DNA from 3 places in the Ancylobacter sp. TS-1 genome. Region 2 is predicted to be linked to each of the others. Evidence: predicted binding sites of a transcription regulator. Region 2 holds the regulator's gene; each other region holds the start of a gene.
The links. The regulator PhoB, encoded in region 2, activates phosphate uptake and scavenging genes when phosphate is short. The targets are predictions, from matches to a motif close to TGTCATNNANCTGTCAT.

Region 1 (2,260 bases), 1.2 Mb from region 2:
ACCAGCCGCTGTCGATCAGAGCGAGGATGTAGTCGTAGATCTGCTGCCAGATCGGCGTATCGCTGCGCGGGCGAAACACCAGCCCGTCGAAGCCGCTGACACTGCCCTGCCGACTGGGCTGGGACCGCACGCTCCTGTTCACGTCCTCACTCCGCCGCGCTCGCCAGCGCCGGGACGGCCCGGCCTTCGAGCGCCGAACCTTCAAGCGCCCGTCGAGCATAGACGATTCGTCCCGCCACCATGGTCGCCACCACTTCCGGGTGCGCCATGTCCGAGGCGTCGACGAGGAGGAGGTCGGCGCGCTGGCCGGGAGCGAGCGTGCCGCGGTCGGCGAGGCGGGCGACGCGGGCGGGGTTGCGCGAGACCAGCGGCCAGTGCGCGGCCAGCGCCTCCGTGTCGCCGCCGGCCAGCTTGAAGGCGGCATAGAGCGGGGAGGGGTAGTGGTAGTCGCTGGTGAGCACGGTGCAGCGGCCCTCGCGCACCGCCTGCGTGGCGTCGAGCGCGCCGTTATGGCTGCCGCCGCGCACGACGTTCGGCGCGCCGAGGATGACGTCCTCGCCGGCGGCGCGGGCGGCCTCGGCGGTCTCCTGCGTCATCGGGAACTCCGAGGCGACGGCGCCGAGCGCGCGGAAGGTCTCCCGCTCCTGCGGCGAGCACTCGTCATGTGCGAGCAGCACATTGCCGTTGTCCCGCGCCGCTTGCGCCAGCGCGGCGATGGCGGCGGGCACGTCTTCGCGCCGGCTCCACACCCGGTCGAGCAGCGCCATGTAGTCGTCGCGGCTGATGCCGGCGCGCTCGGCCATCTGGCCGATCTTGCGGGCGATGGTGCCTTTCAGCACCGAGCCGGTGGTGTGGTCGTTGAGGGCGAGGATGGGCGCGGGCGTGAGCTTCAGCCAGTTCGCGACCTCGTTGGCCTCGTCGAGCGCGAAGGTCTCCCAGCGCAGGTGCAGGCGGGTGTCGCAGGCGAGCCCGTCGCGCAGGTCGAGCAGGGTCGCGACGAAGGCCCGCGCCGCCGCCGCCGAGCGCAGGCCCGGCTCCCAGGAGACGGTGACGCCGTGAAAGGCGGTGGTGATGCCGTTGGCGACGAGCTGGCGGTCGGTGTCGCGCAGCGCCAGCGCGGTGTCGAAGCGCACGCCGGGGCGCGGCATGATGTGGCGCTCGAAGGCGTCGCCGTGGACGTCCACGATTCCGGGCAGCACCAGCAGCCCCGAGGCGTCGATCCGGCGCGGCGCGGCGCCGCCCGTCCCCTCGCCGGCGAGGTGCGCGCCGGCCACCGGGAGCGGGGCCTCGCTCCAGCGCCCGTCGACCAGCGCCCGTCCATTCTCGATCTGCCAAGTGATCGTCTGCGAAGTCATCGCCTTCACCCGCTGTCCTGCCGTCACAGTGTCACGAACTCGTCATCCGCTGTCTATACAGATAATCAGGCATCAGGCTTCCTGTCTATACAGCAAAGGACAGAAAATGTTTCGCACGCTTGTTCCCGCCCTTGCCCTCACGCTGGTGACGGCCTTCTCCGCGGTGGCCGAACCTGTCCGCTTCGCGGTGACGGACATCGAGGGGCTCGAAGCCCTTCAGCAGGAGTTCGGCGGCTTCCAGAAGGAGCTGGAGAAGCTCACCGGGCTCGACATCGAGCTGATCCCGGTCAGCTCCCGCACCGCCGCCGTCGAGGCGATGAATTCGGGCCATGTCGAGCTGGTGCTCACCGGCCCGGCCGAATACGTCGTCATGAAGCAGCTCAGCGATCCGCGCATCGTGGTCGCGTGGCAGCGTCCCGACTATTTCGCGCAGGTGGCCGTGCTGGCCAACGGCCCGATCCGCTCCGTCGAGGACCTGAAGGGCAAGAAGGTCTCCTTCGGCTCGGTCGGCTCGACCTCGCAGCATCTCGGCCCGGCGCAGGTCCTCGCCGATTTCGGCATCATGTACGGCAAGGACTATGAGGGCGTCATCATCTCCCGCAACGTCGCGGCGGAAGCGCTCATCCGTGGCGACATCGCCGCCATCGGCCTGAACTACGGCCACCTCAACTCGATCCGCAAGGCGTTCCCCAACGCCGCCTTCGCGGTCGTCGCCCGTGGCCGCGACCTGCCCAACGACATCCTCGTCGCCCGCAAGGACATTCCCGAGGACGTGTTCGTGAAGATCCGCGACGCCTTCCTCAAGCACGGCAACGAGCTCATGAGCGCGGTGCTGAAGGGCGAGGACAACCAGAAGTTCAAGGGCGGCATCTTCATCACCGACATCAAGGACAGCGACTACGACT
Region 2 (2,260 bases):
TCGAGTGGTGCCTGCGCAAGGCCGCGATCTGGGAGGAGACCAAGGACCGTCTCCACACCTCGGCGCTCGGCATGTCGGGCGGCCAGCAGCAGCGCCTGTGCATCGCCCGCACCATCGCGGTGCGCCCGGAAGTGATCCTGCTCGACGAGCCCACCTCGGCGCTCGACCCGATCTCGACCTCGAAGATCGAGGACCTGATCGACGAGCTGAAGCAGGAATTCACCATCGTCATCGTGACGCACAACATGCAGCAGGCGGCCCGCTGCGCCGACATCACCTCGTTCTTCTATCTCGGCGAACTGATCGAAGTCGGTCCCTCCGCCGAAATCTTCACCAATCCGCGCGAGGCCCGCACCCGGGACTACATCACCGGCCGCTTCGGCTGAGCCAGCGACGAGAGAGGCTACCCCCATGACCGACCATATCGTCTCGTCGTTCGATACCGACCTCAAGGAACTCGGCCGCCGCGTCGTCGAGATGGGCGGGCAGTCCGAGCGCCTCGTCGCCGACTCCGTCCAGGCGCTGGTCAAGCGCGATTCCGAACTGGCCCAGAAGGTGATCGTGCTCGACGGCCCGGTCGACCTGCTCCAGCGCGAGATCGAGGAAAAGGCGGTTCTCACCATCGCCCGCCGCCAGCCGCTGGCCGGCGACCTGCGCGAGATCGTCGCCGCGATGCGCATCGCCAACGACCTCGAGCGCATTGGCGACCTCGCCAAGAACACCGCCAAGCGCGTGCTGGCGCTCACCGGCGAGTTCCACCCGCAGAAGCTGGTGCGCGGCGTGGAGCACATGTCGGGCATCGTGCTCGAGCAGCTCAAGATGGTGCTGGATTCCTATGCCAGCCGCGACGCGGCCCGCGCGCTCGACGTCTGGCAGCGCGACGGCGAGGTCGACGTGCTCTACACCTCGCTGTTCCGCGAACTCCTCACCTACATGATGGAGGATCCGCGCAACATCTCGCTGTGCACGCACCTGCTGTTCTGCGCCAAGAACATCGAGCGCATCGGCGACCACGCCACCAACATCGCCGAGACGGTGCATTACCTGACCACCGGCCAGCTGCTCACCGAGGAGCGGCCGAAGCAGGACACCAGCAGCCTGACCAGCGTGGCCTTCCCGGCCTGAGGCCCGTCCCGGGACGAACCCCGGGGCGACGAGCGATCGGATAGCAGACCATGCCCACCAATATTCTGATCGTGGAGGATGAGGAGCCCCTCACCCTCCTGCTCCGCTACAATCTGGAATCGGAAGGCTACGCGGTCGACAGCGTCGGCCGCGGCGACGAGGCGGAGACCCGCCTGCGCGAGAGCGTGCCGGACCTGCTCATCCTCGACTGGATGCTGCCCGGCCTCTCCGGCATCGAGCTGTGCCGGCGCCTGCGGGCCCGGCCCGAGACCGAGCGCATGCCGATCCTCATGCTCACCGCGCGCGGCGAGGAGACCGAGCGCGTGCGCGGCCTCGCCACCGGCGCCGACGACTATGTGGTGAAGCCCTTCTCCGTGCCCGAGCTGGTGGCCCGGGTGCGGGCGCTGCTGCGCCGGGCCAAGCCCGAGCACATCTCGACCCTGCTGCGTGCCGGCGACATCGAACTGGACCGCGAGACCAAGCGCGTGCATCGCGCCGGCCGTGAACTTCATCTCGGCCCCACCGAGTTCCGGCTGCTGGAGTTCCTCATGCAGTCGCCGGGCCGCGTCTATTCGCGCGAGCAGCTTCTCGACGGCGTGTGGGGGCAGGACGTCTATATCGACGAGCGCACCGTGGACGTGCATGTCGGCCGACTGCGCAAGGCGCTCAACCGCCCGCGCCAGCCCGACCCGATCCGCACCGTGCGCGGCTCCGGCTATTCCTTCAACGAGATGTTCGCCCGCGCGCATTGAGCGGGGCGACGATGCCGGGCCGCCACCGTCGCCCAAGCTACCGTCGCCCCGGACGGTCAGGCGCGGGTGATCGACAGCCCGCCATCGACCAGATGGGCGGTGCCCGAGACGAAGGAAGAGTCGTCCGAGGCGAGGTAGAGCACCGAGCGTGCCAGTTCCTCCGGTTTGGCGACCCTCTTCAGCGCATGCAGGCCGGTGACGAAAGCCTGCGCTTCCGGCGTGTCGTTGGCCTCGCGGAACATGTCGGTCTCCACCGCGCCGGGCAGGATCGCGTTCACCCGGATAGCCTGCGGCCCGAACTCGGCGGCCAGCGCCTGGGTGAGGCCGATCAGCCCGGATTTGGAGGCGGCATAGGCGGCGAGGCCGGGAAACGCCGCCGTGTA
Region 3 (2,260 bases), 1.5 Mb from region 2:
GGAGCGTTCCACCTGCTGGCGCTCGCTGTTCAGCCGGTCGAGTTCGGCGGCGATCATCTGCGCCTCGATGGGGTCGCGCGTCAGCAGCAGCCTTGTCCCGAGCGCGGCATCGCCGATGCGCCCGCCCGCATTGATGCGCGGGCCGAGCAGGAAGCCGAGATGCCACGCCTTGGGCGGGCCGGAAAGCCGCGCCGCGTCCATCAGCGCGGTCAGCCCGGGGCGCTGGCGCTTGCGAAGCTGGATCAGCCCCTTGGCGACATAGGCACGGTTGAGGCCGAGCAGCGGCACCACATCCGCCACGGTACCGAGCGCCACGAGGTCGAGGCTGGCGAGCAGGTCCGGCTCCGGCCGCGCCGCGCTCCACCAGCCGCGCAGCCGCAATTCGCGCACCAGCCCGACCGCGACCACGAAGACGAGGCCGACCGCGCACAGATGCCCGAGCCCGGAAAGGTCGTCGGCGCGGTTCGGGTTCACCAGCGCCTCGACCGCCGGCAGTTCCTCGCCGGCCTGATGATGGTCGATCACCACCACGTCCATGCCGAGTTCCTTCGCCCTGGCGAAAGGCTCGAAGCTCATCGTGCCGCAATCGACGGCGACGAGCAGCCGCGCGCCCTGCGCCGCCAGCCCCTCGATGGCGGGTATGTTCGGCCCGTAGCCCTCGAAGATGCGATCGGGAATGTAGAAGGCCGGGTCCAGCCCGCCGGCGCGCAGCACCTCGACCAGCAGCGCGGTGGAGGTAGCGCCGTCGACGTCGTAGTCGCCGAACACCGCGACCTTCTCGCCGCCCGTCACCGCGTCGGCCAGCCGGGCGACCATGGCGCCCATGTCGGTGAGCGTGTCGGGATCGGGCAGGAGCCGCTTCACGGTCGGGTCGAGCCAGGCCTCCACCTCGTCGATGGCGACGCCGCGCCCGGCCAGCACGCGGGCGAGGATCTCCGGCACGCCGCAGCGCTGGACGATGGCGAGCGTCGTCTGCGCGCCGCGCAGGTCGAGACGCTCGCGCCAGAAGCGCCCGGTGGCCGAGCGGGCGACGCCGAGGAAGGGCCGGGGCGGCGGAGCGGCGGTGGGAAGGACGAGACTCATGGCGGCAAGGATAAGCCTCAAGCGCGCGCCCGCGTCGAGTCGGCAGGGCGCGCAGGGCGCCCCGCCCCTCGTCATGGCTCCGTCATCGCGCCGTAGCGCGCGCGACATGCCCAAGGGTCAGGAAAGCGGTTCGGCACCGCCGACCTCCCCCCGCACGGAGAACCGCCATGGCCCGTAACACCTTCCGTCATTGCCTGCTGGCGAGCGCCGCGCTCGCGCTCGTCGCGCTGGCCGGCCCCGCCGCCCGCGCCCAGGATGCCTATCCCGCCACGCTCGCCGGCCACGCCGTGCTGCCGGCGCAGACCTTCATCGCCATGCCGGCCGACGCGCCGGAAGACCTGAAGACTTCCGGCAAGTTCACCGCCGGCACTCGCGTCGATGCCGTCGGCACGGTCGAGGGCAAGTCGGCGGGCCGCCCGACCGGCGTGTCGGTTCCCTTCAAGGGCCAGCCGGTGCAGGGCCATTCGGGCATCAAGGTGATGCCGGACGGCAGCTTCTGGATCATCACCGACAACGGCTTCGGCTCGAAGGCCAACAGCCCCGACGCGGCGCTGTTCCTGCGCCACTACACGATCAACTGGGCGACCGGCGCGTTCGAGCCGCTGGAGACCGTGTTCCTCACCGATCCCGACAAGAAGGTGCCGTTCCGCATCGTTCATGAGGGCACGGAGAAGCGCTATCTGACCGGCGCCGACTTCGACATCGAGAGCTTCCAGCCCATCGGCGACCACATCTGGATCGGCGAGGAGTTCGGCCCCTATCTCATCAAGGCCGACAAGAGCGGCAAGGTGCTCGCAATGTTCGAGACCGTGGCCGGCGAGACGCCGGTGCGCTCACCCGACCATTACGCCGTCGCCTCCGCCGGCGCGCCGAACGCGCCCGCCACCTTCAACGCCCGCCGCTCCAAGGGCTATGAGGGCATGGCCGCCTCCAAGGACGGCAAGTATCTCTACGCCCTGCTCGAAGGCCCGCTGTGGGACGCGGAAAAGAAGGACTGGCAGAAGACCGCGGACGGCAAGGAATTCCTGCCGATCCTCGAATTCGACGTCGCTGCGCAGAAGTGGACCGGCCGCATGTGGCAGTACGTGCTGGAGCAGAACGGCAACGCCATCGGCGACTTCAACATGATAGACGGCACCACCGGCCTGATCATCGAGCGCGACAATGGCGAGGGCAC

Region 1: the regulator PhoB is predicted to act here: its motif matches at 1,385-1,401, upstream of GBB76_RS01090 (alpha-D-ribose 1-methylphosphonate 5-triphosphate diphosphatase).
Region 3: the regulator PhoB is predicted to act here: its motif matches at 1,153-1,169, upstream of GBB76_RS02415 (esterase-like activity of phytase family protein).

The regions. Positions count from the first base shown of each region.
Region 1 is NZ_CP045144.1:224,288-226,547, forward strand. It holds gene phnF (phosphonate metabolism transcriptional regulator PhnF) at 1-142, opposite strand, end outside; gene GBB76_RS01090 (alpha-D-ribose 1-methylphosphonate 5-triphosphate diphosphatase) at 147-1,355, opposite strand; gene GBB76_RS01095 (PhnD/SsuA/transferrin family substrate-binding protein) at 1,462-2,260, shown strand, end outside.
Region 2 is NZ_CP045144.1:2,982,502-2,984,761, forward strand. It holds gene pstB (phosphate ABC transporter ATP-binding protein PstB) at 1-386, shown strand, start outside; gene phoU (phosphate signaling complex protein PhoU) at 412-1,125, shown strand; gene phoB (phosphate regulon transcriptional regulator PhoB) at 1,176-1,877, shown strand; gene GBB76_RS14040 (SDR family oxidoreductase) at 1,934-2,260, opposite strand, start outside.
Region 3 is NZ_CP045144.1:508,256-510,515, reverse strand. It holds gene recJ (single-stranded-DNA-specific exonuclease RecJ) at 1-1,083, opposite strand, end outside; gene GBB76_RS02415 (esterase-like activity of phytase family protein) at 1,251-2,260, shown strand, end outside.